3 regions of the Kitasatospora sp. NPDC094028 genome follow, and region 3 is predicted to be linked to each of the others. Evidence: riboswitches for the same ligand, from Rfam matches in the RefSeq annotation. Region 3 holds a riboswitch; each other region holds the start of a gene.
The links. Region 3 has a riboswitch for cyclic di-AMP ahead of ACPC54_RS05650 (M23 family metallopeptidase). Riboswitches for the same ligand answer to the same signal wherever they lie in the genome.

Region 1: linked by a shared signal. The riboswitch ahead of ACPC54_RS27605 (peptidoglycan DD-metalloendopeptidase family protein) and the one ahead of ACPC54_RS05650 (M23 family metallopeptidase) in region 3 are both predicted to bind cyclic di-AMP.
Region 2: linked by a shared signal. The riboswitch ahead of ACPC54_RS41490 (transglycosylase family protein) and the one ahead of ACPC54_RS05650 (M23 family metallopeptidase) in region 3 are both predicted to bind cyclic di-AMP.

What each region holds. Positions count from the first base shown of each region.
Region 1 is NZ_JBMVFA010000022.1:35,041-39,892, reverse strand. Features, by position in the region: gene ACPC54_RS27610 (DUF2470 domain-containing protein) at 1-552, shown strand, start outside; gene ACPC54_RS27605 (peptidoglycan DD-metalloendopeptidase family protein) at 1,067-2,053, opposite strand; cyclic di-AMP (ydaO/yuaA leader) riboswitch at 2,056-2,237, opposite strand; gene ACPC54_RS27600 (MFS transporter) at 2,549-4,096, shown strand; gene purB (adenylosuccinate lyase) at 4,104-4,852, opposite strand, start outside.
Region 2 is NZ_JBMVFA010000069.1:2,437-7,288, reverse strand. Features, by position in the region: gene ACPC54_RS41510 (Ppx/GppA phosphatase family protein) at 1-120, opposite strand, end outside; gene ACPC54_RS41505 (DUF501 domain-containing protein) at 123-806, opposite strand; gene ACPC54_RS41500 (FtsB family cell division protein) at 778-1,260, opposite strand; gene eno (phosphopyruvate hydratase) at 1,392-2,678, opposite strand; gene ACPC54_RS41490 (transglycosylase family protein) at 2,927-3,700, opposite strand; cyclic di-AMP (ydaO/yuaA leader) riboswitch at 3,705-3,872, opposite strand; gene ACPC54_RS41485 (cytochrome P450 family protein) at 4,083-4,852, opposite strand, start outside.
Region 3 is NZ_JBMVFA010000002.1:552,591-557,442, reverse strand. Features, by position in the region: gene ACPC54_RS05660 (GNAT family N-acetyltransferase) at 1-321, opposite strand, end outside; gene ACPC54_RS05655 (hypothetical protein) at 364-1,236, shown strand; gene ACPC54_RS05650 (M23 family metallopeptidase) at 1,357-2,217, opposite strand; cyclic di-AMP (ydaO/yuaA leader) riboswitch at 2,230-2,388, opposite strand; gene ACPC54_RS05645 (YiaA/YiaB family inner membrane protein) at 2,563-2,853, shown strand; gene ACPC54_RS05640 (ATP-binding protein) at 3,165-4,418, shown strand; gene ACPC54_RS05635 (roadblock/LC7 domain-containing protein) at 4,402-4,815, shown strand; gene ACPC54_RS05630 (DUF742 domain-containing protein) at 4,812-4,852, shown strand, end outside.

The DNA of each region.
Region 1 (4,852 bases), on a different contig from region 3:
CTCGACGCCCCGCTCACCTCGGCCGCCGCCCGCGCCGCCGACGGCCTCGCCGTCGTCCTCGACGTCACCGACGTCTCCCCGGTCGCCGTCCGGGACCGCGTCCGCGCCCGCCTCACCCTCGCCGGGCGACTGTACCTGGCCCACCTCGCCGACGACGGCCTCAGCGTCCACCTGCGCGTGGACGTCGCCCACGCCGTCCTCGCCACCCCGTACGGCACCGGCGCGCTCACCGCCGCCGACCTCGCCCTCGCCACCCCCGACCCGCTGGCCGGCCACGAGGCCGCGCTGCTCACCCACTTCGCCGACGAGCACCCCGACGCGCTCGCCGTCCTCACCCGCCTGCTCGACCCGGCCCTGCTCGCCCGCCGCCCCGAGGTCCGCCCGCTCGCCCTGGACCGCCACGGCCTGGTGCTGCGCCTGGACCACCCGGACGGCCACCACGACGTCCGCCTGGTCTTCCCCCGACCCGCCCGCGACACCGAGGACTTCGGCCACCGGGTGCACGAGCTGCTCACCGCCGCCGAGTACGGCCTGCCCGTACACCGCGGGTAGTCACCGCTCGACGGCGTCCTCCAGCACGACCCGCCCCAGCCGCGCGTACAGCTCCGGCCGCCGCCCCCGCACCCGAACTCCCCACCCCCCGAAGCGCGTTCAGCGGGTTCACGGCCTCTGCGACGATCCCGTCCGGCCCGCCGCCGGTGCCCAGCACGGCGACCGCGACCGCGCCCCCACTGCGGACGGCCATCCGGCCTCCTCCACCCGGACGTTCCCGCCCGCCGGACCGGCCGGGCGCTGACCACCCGACAGCATCGCGCGCCCCCGGACCGTCCGCCCGCCCCGGCCACCGTGCGGAACACCGGGGTTGACGCCACGTTCGACCTCCTCGAACGCGAAAGCGGCCGGCCCGGCTCCGCGAGGAAGGTCTCGCGAAGCCGGGCCGGCCTGGGCGTGTCCCGCGCCCATGTCCACCGGTGCGGCGGTCATCCGGTCGAGCGGTCACCCGACATGACCATCCCGGAGGGCCGATTCGCCCCGCACCGGCGGTGGTTCCTGAACCCCGGAAGGGTTACAGCGCGACGCCGTGCGCCCGCAGGTAGGCGACCGGGTCGATGTCCGAGCCGTACTCCGGACCGGTGCGGATCTCGAAGTGCAGGTGCGGGCCGGTCACGTTGCCGGTCGCACCGGACAGGCCGAGCTGCTGGCCGACGGTGACGGTCTGACCGATCGACACGCCGATCACCGAGAGGTGCGCGTACTGCGCGTAGTGGCCGTCGGCGAGCTTGATCTCGACCTCGTTGCCGTAGGCGCCGCCGTTGCCGGCCTTGACCACGACACCGTTGGCGACCGCGCGCAGCGGGGTGCCGGTGGAGGCGACGAAGTCCTGGCCGGTGTGGTGGCCGGAGGCCCACATCGAGCCGGCGACGCCGTAGGCCTCGCCCAGCACCGGGTTGGCCAGCGGCGCGACGAAGCCGGAGGTGGCGGCGACCGGAGCGGCGGTCACGGCCTGCGCCGGGGCGGCGGTCTGAACCTGGGTCTGCACCTTGGCGGCCGGCTTGGCGGCCTCGGTGGTGACCTGGAGCCGGTCCTGCGAGACCGAGGAGGCCTGCGGCTTGGCGGCCGGCGCGGCGGGCTTCTCGGCCGGAGCGGCCGGGGCGGCCGGCGCAGCGGGGGCGGCCGGCGCCGCGGCGTGGCCGGCGACGACGAGCTGCTGGCCCGGGAAGATCAGGTTCGGGTTGGCACCGACGACCGCGTGGTTGCGCTCGTACAGCGCCTGCCAGCCACCCTGGACGTGCTTGGCGTCGGCGATCTTCGACAGGGTGTCACCGCTGACGACCCGGTAGTTCTCGTCCGCGGCGGCAGCGGAAGCGGCGGCCGGGGCGGCCGGCCGGGCCACGGCCGCGGCGGCGGCGACGTGGTGCGCGGCGGGGGCGGTGTGGGCCTGGGCGCTCACCACGGTGACCAGCGGGAGGGCGAAGGAGACCCCGGTGACCGCGGTGGCGATGCCGATCCGGGCGGCGCGGGGCAGGGTGATACGACGAGCCTGAGCAGGCATGGAAGTGTCCTCTCCGACGCCTGCGAGGTGAGCTGTCGGGTTCGGGCTGGAGTTGCCCGGCCGCATGTGCGGCTTCACCCCAAGCCGGCCCTGGCCGTCCGCGCGTCGAGGCGCGGATCACTGGTCCGGCGACTTACCTGTGGGTCCCCCGCTCCTGCCGTACAGAGTTCAGTGCGAGCCACCGGGCAGCGGCAGGACTCGGCGTTCCACCCGGCGGATCCGTCCGGGCTGGCCGGGCGGTCGCTGAACTAAAACCCATCCGTTCGGGTGAAGCAATGTCGATCTCCCGAAGGACGGGCCCGCAGGGGGCCGCCGGTGACCCTCCGCACGAGCTGCCGTACCGTGCGTGCACAATCCATTCACCGGGCGCCACTGATCCACGACCCTGCGCCGAACTCGGCCACGCACCGCAGCCGCCCGGACACCCCGCGTCGCCGTCGACACACCGCCCGGTGACCCTTGTCACGCACGCCCCCGGGGGCCCAGGATCGGACCGTGGCCACCTCCGAGGCCGGCACCCTGCGCCTGGGCACCGCGCAGGGTCGCTGGGTACTACTGGCGACGGTGCTCGGCTCCAGCATGGCGATGCTCGACGGGACGGTCGTCAACGTCGCGCTGCCGCGCATCGGCGCCGATCTCGGCGCCTCGCTGGCGTCCCTGCAGTGGACGCTCAACTCCTACCTGCTCACCCTCGCCGGGCTGATCCTGCTCGGCGGCGCGCTCGGCGACCGGTACGGCCGGCGCCGGGTGTTCCTGCTCGGCGTGGTCTGGTTCGCCGCCGCCTCCGCGGCCTGCGCCGCCGCGCCGAACATCGAGGTGCTGATCGCCGCCCGCGCCGTCCAGGGCATCGGCGGCGCCCTGCTGACCCCCGGTTCGCTCGCCATGCTCCAGGCCGTCTTCCATCCGGACGACCGCTCGCCGGCGGTCGGCCTGTGGTCCGGCCTGGGCGGCGTGTCCGCCGCGGTCGGGCCGTTCCTCGGCGGCTGGCTGGTGGACGGCCCCGGCTGGCGCTGGATCTTCCTGCTGAACCTGCCGCTGGCCGCCGCCGTGATCGCGGTCACCTCCCGGTTCGTCCCGGAGAGCCGGGACGAGAGCGCGAGCGGCCGCTTCGACGTGACCGGCGCGCTGCTGGCCGCGCTCGCCCTCGGCGCGCTCACCTACGCGCTGACCGCCGCCGGCGAGGGCCTGTCCCCCACGGTCTGGATCTCCGGCGCGCTCGGCCTGCTGCTCGGGGCCGCCTTCCTGGTGGTCGAGCGCCGCACGCCGGACCCGATGCTGCCACTCGGCCTGTTCTCCGCCCGGCTGTTCACCGCCGTGAACCTGGTCACGCTGTGCGTCTACGCCGCGTTCAGCGGGGTGTTCTTCCTGCTGGTGGTGCAGCTGCAGATCGTGGCCGGGTTCTCGCCGCTGGTATCCGGCTTCGCGCTGGTGCCGATCACGGTGCTGATGCTCGCACTGTCCGCCCGCGCCGGGCGGCTCGGCAAGCGGATCGGCCCGCGGCTGCCGCTGACCATCGGCCCGCTGCTGTGCGCCGCCGGGGTGCTGCTGATGCTGCGCACCGGCCCGGGCTCCTCCTACTGGCTGGACGTGCTGCCCGCCGTCACGGTGATGGGCTGCGGGATGACGCTGCTGGTCGCGCCGCTGACCGCGACGGTGCTGGCGGCCGTCGAGGTCCGGCACGCGGGCATCGCCAGCGGCGTCAACAACGCCGCCGCCCGCGCGGCCGGCCTGCTCGCGGTCGCCGCCCTCCCGGCGCTGGCCGGGCTGAGCGGCGACGCCTACCGGGTGCCGTCCTCGGTGGACTCCGCCTTCCGCACCGCGATGCTGATCTGTGCCGGCCTGCTCGCCGCCGGCGGCCTGATCGCCTTCGCCACGGTCCGCGGCAACGTGCTCGCCCCGGACGGCCCGGCGGAGCACCCGGTGGCCGAGCCGAACTGCGAGTGGCCATGCGGCACCACCACCCCGCCGCTCGACCCCGGCCGCGCCCGGACGCACGAGGGCCCCGCCACCGGAACGGCGGCAGGGCCCTCGCAGGAGACCTGATCCAGCGTCAAAGGATGTCGGCCGGCGCGTACTTGGCGGCCGCCGGGTACGCGGCCGCGACGGCCTCCACCTGGCGGACGATCTCGGCGACCTGCGCCCCGGCCGCGCCCGTGAAGGACAGCTTGTCGGCCAGCAGCGCGTCCAGCGCGGCCCGGTCCAGCGGGATCCGCTCGTCGGCGGCGAGCCGGTCCAGCAGCTCGTTCTCCCGGGCGCCGGCGCGCATCGCCAGCGCGGAGGCGACGGCGTGCTCCTTGATGACCTCGTGCCCGGTCTCCCGGCCGACGCCCGCGCGCACCGCGCCCATCAGCACCTTGGTGGTGGCGAGGAACGGCAGGTAGCGGTCCAGCTCGGTCTCGATCACGGCGGGGAAGGCGCCAAACTCGTCGAGGACGGTCAGGAAGGTCTCCAGCAGGCCGTCGAAGGCGAAGAAGGCGTCCGGCAGCGCGACCCGGCGCACCACCGAGCAGGAGACGTCGCCCTCGTTCCACTGGTCGCCGGCCAGCTCGCCGGTCATCGAGGCGTAGCCGCGCAGGATGACCGCCAGGCCGTTGACGCGCTCGCAGGAGCGGGTGTTCATCTTGTGCGGCATCGCGGAGGAGCCGACCTGGCCCTCCTTGAAGCCCTCCGTGACCAGCTCGTGGCCGGCCATCAGGCGGATGGTCTTGGCCAGGCTGGACGGCGCGGCGGCCAGCTGGACGAGGGCGGTCAGCACCTCGAAGTCCAGCGAGCGCGGGTAGACCTGGCCGACGCTGGTCA
Region 2 (4,852 bases), on a different contig from region 3:
CAGCCGGTTGATGATCATCCGGCGGTCGAGGTCGGTGATCTCCCCGGTCTCCGGGTCGAGGTCGGCGACCAGCAGGCGGATCGAGTTGGTGCCGCAGTCGATCGCGGCCACGCGGGTCATGGTCACTCGGACTCCTGCTCCGTGCCGGCTTCCGGTGCGTCGGCCTCGGCGGCGAGCTTCTTGGCGGCCCGCTCGGCGGTCTTCTGCTGCTTGGCCGCGATCACGGCCTCGTGGTCCTGCTCCTTGGCGCGGTTGCGGGCGACCCGCTCGCCGGCGGCCTCGACCTCGGCCGGGGAGACGCAGGGGCCCTTGGCCCACCAGTCCTCCAGCATGCCGATCGCCTCGTCGCCGAGCGGGTTGACGCCCTCCCCGGCAGCCAGCGAGTGGCCCACCAGGACGTGCAGGCACTTCACCCGGTCCGGCATGCCGCCGGCGCTCGGGAAGCCCTCCAGCACCTCGATGGCGTCGCGCCGGGCGATGTAGTCCTCGTGCGCCTTCTGGTACGCGGCGGCCAGCTCAGGGTCCTCGGCGAGCCGGGCGGACTGCTCCTTCATCACGCCCTCCGCCTCCAGGGTGCCGATCAGCGAGGCGGCCTTGGGGCAGGTCAGGTAGTAGAGCGTGGGGAACGGCGTGCCGTCCGGGAGCCGGGGGGCGGTCTCCACGACGTCCGGGTTGCCGCAGGGACAGCGGTGCGCCACACCGCGCAGGCCGCGCGGCACCCGGCCGAGCTGGGCGGCGATGGCCGCGACGTCGGCGTCGGAGACGGCGGGGTGGTTCTCAGTGGTCATGGGGGGAGGTGTCTCCAGCGGGTGGCAATGGGGTCGGACGGGGGTTGGCGGGGGCGGCCGCGGCGGTGTCGGCCGCGTCCACCGAGTCCCAGATGCCGGCGTACCAGGGCTTGGCGGCCTTCACCGGGCCGGCCGCCGTGCCTCCGGGGGAGGCGGTGTCGGTCGCGGAGGGCTGGGCCGCGGGCTGCTTCCCGGCCGGGTCCACCGCGATGTACGGGGTCTCCCCCGGCACCGCGTAGTGCAGCCGGGCGCGGGCCTGCGCCTTGACGTACTCCGGGTCCTGCCAGCGGGCCTTGTCCCGGCGCAGCTGCTCGACCTGCTGACGCGCGTGGTCGGCCTTCGCCCGCTGGGCGGAGATCTCGGCGCGCTGCGAGATGAACTGCCGCGTCGGGTAGGCGAGGATCGCCACCAGTGAGCAGAGCACCAGGACGAGGACGGTCGCCCGGCTCGTGAACCGAGGACGGGCCGCCAAGCCCGGAATCCTCCAGCCAGCCATCTCCGGTGTCCCCTCCTGGTCGCGACGGTGCCCCGCCGTCCACCCTACGGGGTGAACGGCGGGGCACCGGTCAGGCGTGCACTGCCGAGGCGCTCGGCCTCGCGGTGTCAGCCCTCGTGGCGGAAGCGCGGGAACGCGCCGCGGCCGGCGTACTCGGCGGCGTCGTCGAGGATCTCCTCGATGCGCAGCAGCTGGTTGTACTTGGCGACGCGCTCGGAGCGGGCCGGGGCGCCGGTCTTGATCTGGCCGCAGTTGGTGGCGACGGCGAGGTCGGCGATGGTGACGTCCTCGGTCTCGCCGGAGCGGTGCGACATCATGCAGCGGTAGCCGTTGCGCTGGGCCAGCTCGACGGCGTCCAGGGTCTCGGTGAGCGAGCCGATCTGGTTCACCTTCACCAGCAGGGCGTTGGCGGTGCCGGTCTCGATGCCACGGGCCAGGCGGGCCGGGTTGGTGACGAACAGGTCGTCGCCGACCAGCTGGACCTTGTCGCCCAGCTTGACGGTCATGGCCTTCCAGCCGTCCCAGTCCGACTCGTCCAGCGGGTCCTCGATGGAGACCAGCGGGTAGGCCTCGACCAGCTCGGCGTAGTACTCGATGAGCTCGGCGGCGGAGAGGGCCTTGCCCTCGAACTGGTAGGCGCCGTCCTCGTAGAACTCGGAGGAGGCGACGTCCAGGGCCAGCGCGACGTCGCGGCCGGGCACGTAGCCGGCCTTCTCGATGGCCTCCACGATGAGGTCCAGGGCCTCGCGGTTGCTGTCCAGGTTCGGCGCGAAGCCGCCCTCGTCGCCGAGGCCGGTGGACAGGCCGCGCTCCTTCAGCACGCCCTTGAGGGTGTGGTAGACCTCGACGCCCCAGCGGACGGCCTCGGAGAAGGACTCCGCGCCGATCGGGGCGATCATGAACTCCTGGATGTCGACGTTGGAGTCCGCGTGCGAACCGCCGTTGAGGATGTTCATCATCGGAACGGGCAGGACGTGCGCGTTCGGGCCGCCCAGGTAGCGGAACAGCGGCAGGTCGCTGGCCTCGGAGGCGGCGTGCGCGACGGCCAGCGAGACGCCCAGGATGGCGTTGGCGCCGAGCGAGGACTTGTCCGGGGTGGCGTCCAGGTCGAGCATGGCCTGGTCGATCAGGCGCTGCTCGGTGGCGTCGTAGCCGACGAGCTCCGGGCCGATCTGCTCGATGACGGCCAGGACGGCCTTCTCGACGCCCTTGCCGAAGTAGCGGTTCTTGTCACCGTCGCGCAGCTCCAGCGCCTCGAAGGCGCCGGTGGAGGCACCCGAGGGGACGGCGGCACGGCCGGTGCTGCCGTCGTCGAGGCCGACCTCGACCTCGACCGTGGGGTTGCCGCGCGAGTCGAGGATCTCACGGGCTACGACGACATCGATGGACGGCACGAGGCATCTCCTTGCGGAAGCAGGGTCCGGCTGACGGGGTGGTGACTGTCGGCCGGACGATTGCGGAGTCGTTACGACCAGAGCCTAACCGCCCGGACCGGCGGGGCCACGTCGGCCTCGGTTCCGTCTCAGCGTGTGGCCCCACTACCCACCGGTAGTTCACCTGCGCGACCCGGCCCGTCCGCCCGGATCGGGGCGATTGCGGACGAAGGGGGCCGGTGCGGCCGGCCCCCTTCCGGTACGGCCGGTCAGCCGAGGTGCAGCACCTGACCGGGCATGATCAGGTTCGGGTCGCCGCCGACCGTCGACTGGTTGTGCTGGTACAGCGCCTGCCAGCCGCCGGACACGCCCTGGGCGGCGGCGATGTTCGACAGCGTGTCACCGGCCCGGACGGTGTAGTCGTGGCCGGTCGGCGCGGACGGGGCCTGGTCGGCGCGCGGGGCGGCGTGCTTCGGGACGTACTGCTGGGCCGACTGGTCGACCGGCTTCTCGGCCTGCTTCGGCGCGGCGTGCTTCGGCGCGGACGGCTGGGCCGGCTTCGCGGCGGGCTTGGGCGCCTTCGGGGCCTGCGCCTTCGGAGCCTGCGTCTTCGGGGCCGACTGGGCCTGGGTGTCCGAGGAGTCGTCGACGGACGCGGCCGCGCCGCCCTTGCTCAGCCCGGCCTTCTGGGAGCAGACCGGCCAGGCGCCCGGCCCCTGCGAGGCCAGCACCTTCTCGGCGACGGTGATCTGCTGCGCCCGGCTGGCCTGGTTGGCCTGCGGCGCGTAGGCGGTGCCGCCGTACGCCTTCCAGGTGCTGGAGGTGAACTGCAGTCCGCCGTAGAAGCCGTTGCCGGTGTTGATGCTCCAGTCGCCGCCGCTCTCGCACTGGGCGACGGAGTCCCAGCTGGAGGCCGGGGCGGCGACGGCGCCGCCGGCGGTGAGGAGCGGCAGCGCGAGCCCGACACCGGCCACACCGGCGACGGCGATGACCTTCTCGGCCTGGGTGCGGCGGCGGTGACGGCCAGATCCAACGAGCAGCATGAAGGGTCCCTCTCCGCACGCCTGCGAGGTGAGCTGTCGGGTTCGGACCGGGAGGTGGCCCGGCCGCCGTGCGCGGAGACGATCCCGCTCGGGCGGCTTCACCCCAAGCCGTGGAGGAACGGCAACAAACCTGGTTCCCCCGCCCCTGCCCAGGGTCTGGTCGGTTTCCCGTGGCGCGGCGGGCAGGATTCGGCGTTCCGCGCACGAGGTCCGCAGCTGCGAACTCCAGGGAGACTAGACAGATCATCAGGTCGATCACAAGCTCATATCACCGATATCACACAGAAATCACGGCATGTGATCAATCGCCTACCAACGGCGTCGCTTTGTCCGGATTGATGCGTGTTCACACCGGCGCCAACGGCGTACCGGCGACGGCGCGTCAGCGTGGTGCGGTCTCAAAACGCGCATGAGGTGACCGGATCTCAGGGGTGAACTCGACCGGAAGTTCACGCAGACCCCGCATGATCAGGCCACCCCGCCACCGCAGTTCCTCCGGCCGTTCGGCCAACCGCAGATCCGGCAGCCGGGAGAGCAGCGTGGCCAGCGCGGCCCGCCCCTCCAACCGGGCCAGCGGGGCGCCGATGCAGTAGTGGATGCCGTGCCCGAAGCCCAGGTGCGGATTGTCCGCCCGGGCCAGGTCCAGGGTGTTCTCGTCGGCGAACCGGGCCGGATCGCGGTCCGCCGCCGCCAGCACCACCAGCACCGGATCGCCCACCGGGATGTCCACCCCGCCGATCGACAGCGGCTCCGTCGCGAACCGCCAGGTCGCCAGCTCCACCGGCCCGTCGTAGCGCAGGAGTTCCTCGATCCCCGTCTCCAGCAACCCGCTCTCGCCGCGGGCCACCGACTCCTGCAGCAGCCGGCGCTGCTCCGGGTTGCGCAGCAGCGCGTACGTGCCGTTGCCGATCAGGTTCACGGTCGTCTCGAAACCGGCGAACAGCAGGATGAAGGCCATCGCCGCGGCCTCGTTCTCGGTCAGGTGCTCGCCGTGGTCGCTCGCCCGGATCAGGCCGGAGATCAGGTCGTCCCCGAGGTCCGCCCGCTTGCGGTGGATCAGCTCCAGCAGGTACGCCCGCATCCGCTTCACCGCCCGCCCCACGCCGCCGCGTTGGCCGCCGCCGTGTCGAATCATCATCCCGGCCCAGTCCC
Region 3 (4,852 bases):
GCGCGGGCCGAGCGTGAGCGAGCCCTGGCCGATCAGGGTCGCGCGGACCGGGTCGTCGACAGCGGTGTCGGCGGCGGTGTCGCCGCCGGTGTCCGTGCGCAGGGCGACGGCGAGCCGGTAGATCCGGCGCGGCTCGGCCATCGCCTCGTCCAGGCAGAGTTCCAGCTGGTCGGCGCAGGTGTCCGGGTCGCGCGGACCGAACGGCAGGTGGCGGGTGACCTCCGGATCGCCGAACACGGCGTGCAGCGCCGCCACTTCCTCCGGGGTGTGGTGGTGCTCGCGGATGGCCAGCCGGGGGCCGGTGAGTCGAACGGGGACCATGGCTGCCGACCCTACCGGCGCCCGGCGGCTACCGTTCGGAGCATGAACGACGAAGACCTGCGGCTCGCCCCGCGCACCAGGGCCGCCGACCTGCTCGCCTGGGCGGCCGAGCAGGACCGCGCGCCGGTGGCCGAGGCGCCGCTGCGCGCGGTGCTGGCGCTGCTGGAGCTCGGCGAGGGCAGGATGCACGACGGCTGGCCCGAACTGACCTCGAACGCGGTGGAGCAGCTGCTGTACGAACGCCTCCACCTCTACGTCCAACCCGCGCCGGAGGAGGATCCGCTCGCGTACGGCGAGGCCGTCCGGCTGCTGGTCGACCACCAGCGGGCGGCGAAGCGGCTCAACGCCAAGCGCCAGGAGCGGCTGCACGCCGAGGCCGAGTGGCAGGGCGAGGTCGCGGCCGGGCTGCTGCGCCGCGCCGACCTGGTGACCTGGCCGCGGCTGCACGCGCTGCTGATGCACGCGCACGGGGTGGACGTCGCGGACCCGGCGGCGGTGCGCGCGTGGCTGGCCGGCTACGCCGCGCTGACCGAGGAGAAGCGGCTGGCCGGGTACGAGGCGCTGACGGCGGCCGGGTGGCTGGACGAGCTCGACGAGCGCGGCTGGGGCCCGGCCCGGGTGCTGTCGGTGGGCATGGCCACCGATGGCGCGCGGCGGCTGCTGGAGCACGGCCTGATGCGGCGCAGCTACCGCAACCTGGCCGAGCTGAACGCGCTGGGGCGGCCGATGCCGGACGAACTGGCCGGGGACTTCGGGACGTTCGAGGAGGCGGCGGCCGAGGCGGCGCTCGACCTGTCCGGCGAGTGGACGGTGCCGGGGCTGCCCCGGCTGCTGGTCGAGGAGTTCCCGGAGCTGGCGCCGGAGCCGGGGCCGGAGGAGATCGAGGCGTACCTGGCGCAGCTGCCGGCGGAGTGAGGAAGCCCGGCTGAGGACGCGCAAGGGCCCCGGCGGTGGAGTTCGTCTCCACCGCCGGGGCCCTTCCGTCGAAGCGTCGAGGCCCTCAGGAGCCCGCGGACCTCAGGAACCCGAGGGGCCTCAGGGGTTGAGGCCGCGCTGCTGGAGCCAGGGCTCCGGGTCGACCGGGGCGCCGCCGCCCGGACGGACCTCCAGGTGCAGGTGCGGGCCGGTGACGTTGCCGGTGGCGCCGACCTTGCCGATCTGCTGGCCGGCGGTGACCTGGCCGGAGCCCTTGATGATCGAGGAGAGGTGGCAGTACCAGATCTCGGTGCCGTCCGGCAGGGTCTCGACGATCCGGTAGCCGTACGAGCCGGACCAGCCGGCCGAGGTGACGGTGCCCTGGCCGACCGCCATCACCGGGGTGCCGGTGTCGGCGGCGAAGTCCAGGCCGGTGTGCAGGTGGGCCCAGTAGCGGGCGCTCTGCCCGTAGTGGGCGGAGAGCCGGTAGTCGGCGACCGGCAGGGTGAGCGCGGCGGCCTTGGCGCGCTCGGCCTCCTCGGCGGCGCGCTTGGCCTCGGCCTCCTTGGCGGCGGCCTTGGCCTCGGCCTCCTTGGCGGCCTGCAGGCGGGCGCTCTCCTCGGCGGCGGTGCGCTGGCTGTCGGCCTGCTGCTGGATGCGGGCGGCGAGCGCGAGGCCCGGGTCGGCGGAGAGCGCGACGGGGGCCTCGTCGGGGGCCTCGATGGCGGGGGCGGCGGCCGGGGTGGCGGAGGCGAAGCCGGTGGCGCCCAGGGTGGCGGCGACGGCGGTGACGCCGAGCAGCGGGGAGGCGCCGCGGGACTGACGGGGCAGCCGGTGGCGGTTGGTCTCGGCCTCGGGGCCGAGGGCCTCCGGGCCGTCCTGGCCGTCCTGGCCGGCGGGGCCGTCCGGGCCGGGGTGGTCGAGCAGCTGGGTGCCGGTTGCGGGGCCGGCCGGCTGGGCCGGGGTGTGCGTCGACGCCACGGAGGCGCGCTCCTTTCCTTCCCTCGCGCCTACCGGGTTAGCTGACGGGTTCGGAGCAGGAAGGTCTCCTACGGCCGGGCCGGGGCCCCGCCGATTCACCCCAAGGAACGTGGTTCCCCGGCTCCCTGACCTGCCCGGAGGCCGGCCGGCGGGATTAGGCGACGCGCACGGTGCCGTCTGGGTACGGCGTTGACGACCGCGCTGCGTTATCAAACGTTAATCCTAGGCAGCTCTGATTCCAAGCCGTCCGCCCGGGACGAATGGGGCCGAACACGTCAACTGCCGCTTCCCGATTGAGCACTCCTACTCATGTGCCGCCCGGCCGGACCGCCGCATGCTGGCGCCATGAACGCACCGATGCAGACCCGCACCACGGCCGCGTACTCCGTGCAGGCCGTGCTCTCCTTCGCCGTCTCCGGGACGGCCCTCGCCCTCGGGATCGCCTACCTGCCGGTCGGCGGGTGGACCCGGGCCTTCCTCGGGATCGGCCTGCTCTACACCGTGACTTCCGCGTTCACCCTGGCCAAGGTGATCCGCGACCGCCAGGAGTCCAACGACACCGTCGCCCGGGTCGACCAGGCCCGGCTGGAGAAGCTGCTCGCCGAGCACGACCCGTTCCGGGTCGAGGGCGCCTGACCGGGCGGGCGGCCCGACCGGACGGGACGGCCGGACGGGCCGGTGTCCCGGGCGCGCGCCGCCTGCACCGGACAGCATCGCTTTCCCGACACCCCGCGCACGATTCCTCCACATCAGGAGGTGCTGTTCGGCCGATCGCCGGGCCGCCGGCGCACCGCCAAGGCCCGGGCCGGGCGGGACCGGTGGCTCCGGATCGCGGTCGAACGAGGCAGAACCGGCGCCCCGTTGCCGGATATTGACGAGATCCGGTCACATGGCGAGATCCGGTCACACCTTCGTACGATCATCGCCTTACAATTCGCGACGTGACGATGACTCAATGGTGCGCAACGGCAACCGGCGTGCTCGCCGTCCTCGCCCTGGTGGCCGCCGCGCACTACCACGCCGTGTCCGTCACCCAGCGCCGCCGCGCCGACCTGCTGCAGCGCGAACTCGCCGTCCTCCAGGGCGAACTGGACGCCGAACTCGCCCGCCGCGGCGCCGAGCTCGCCGCCGTCCAGCACGAGCAGGAGCTCACCGCCGCCGCCCAGCGGGCCTTCCTCAGCGTCGCCCGCCGGATCCTCGTGATGGCCCACGACCAGCAGGCGCTGCTCGACGAGATGGAACGCACCCACGACGACCCCGCCCTGCTGGAGGGCCTGCTCAAGGCCGATCACGCCGCCGCCCAACAGGCCCGCCTCGCCCAGACGCTGGCCGTGCTGTGCGGCGCCCGGGCCGGGCGGCACTGGCCGGAACCCGTCCTGCTGGAGGACGTCGTGCGCGGCGCCCAGTCGCGCATCCTGCCGTTCCAGCGGGTGGTGCTGCGCAGCCGGATCGAGACCGCGGTGGTCGGCGCCGCCGCGGAGGCGCTGATCCACGCCACCGCCGAGCTGCTGGACAACGCCACCCGCTACTCCCCGCCCAGCACCCAGGTGTTCGTCACCGTGGTGCCGGTGCACAACGGCGCCGTCATCGAGATCGACGACTGCGGCGTCGGCATGCCGGAACTCGCCGTCGCCAAGGCCGCCGCCACCCTGGCCGGCGGCACCACCCTGGAGGTCTCCCGGCTCGGCGAGGCCCCGCAGCTGGGCCTGGCGGCGGTCGGCCGGCTCGCCGAGCAGTACGGCTTCCGGGTCACCCTCAGCTCCGCGCCCTCGCCGTACGGCGGCGTGCGGGTGGTCGTGATGCTGCCGAACGCGCTGCTCACCGAGCCGCTGCCGCCCACCGTCCCCGGCCTCGGCCCGGACGGCCCGGCCTTCGGCACCGCGACCCCGGCCGGCCACCTCACCGGCCACCCCCTGGTGGAGGCCCCGCCGTCCTACCCGGCCGACGGTCCGCCCCCGCCGCTGCCCCGCCGGAGCCACCGGCGCGGCCGCCCGGGCCGCCCCGCCCAGCACGCCGCCCCCGCTCCGCCGCCCGCGCCGCCCCACCGCTCGGCCCGGGACGCGCAGGCGTTCATGGCGATGTTCCAGGCCGGGACGGCCAGCGGCCGCTCGGACGCCCGGAACCAGCCCCCGACCGACCCTTCCCGTACCGCTTACCCCCGACTTCCCCAGCCCGGAGAGTTCCATGACCACCAACCCTGACCTCGGCTGGCTGCTCGCCGACATCATCGCCGTGCCGCACGTCCAGCACGCCGTCGTCGTCTCCAGCGACGGCCTGGAGATCGGCCGCAGCGCCCAGATCGCGCGCGAGGACGCCGAACGGCTCGCCGCCGCCTGCTCCGGCCTGCAGTCCCTGGCCCGGGGCGTGGCGGCCGGCTTCGGCGGGCAGGGCAGCACCACCCGGCAGATCGTCGTCGAGTACGGCGGCGGCTACCTGTTCATCGTCGCCGCCGGGGCCGGCGCGCACCTGGCCGTGGTCACCGGCGACGCCGTCGACGCCGGCCTGGTCGCCTACCAGATGCAGATGATGGTCGAGCGGATCGGCACCCACCTGACCAGCCCGCCGCGGTTCGACCACGCGGCGGGCGGCCTGCGGTGATCGGGCCCGTCCGGCCCTACGTCGTCACCGGCGGACG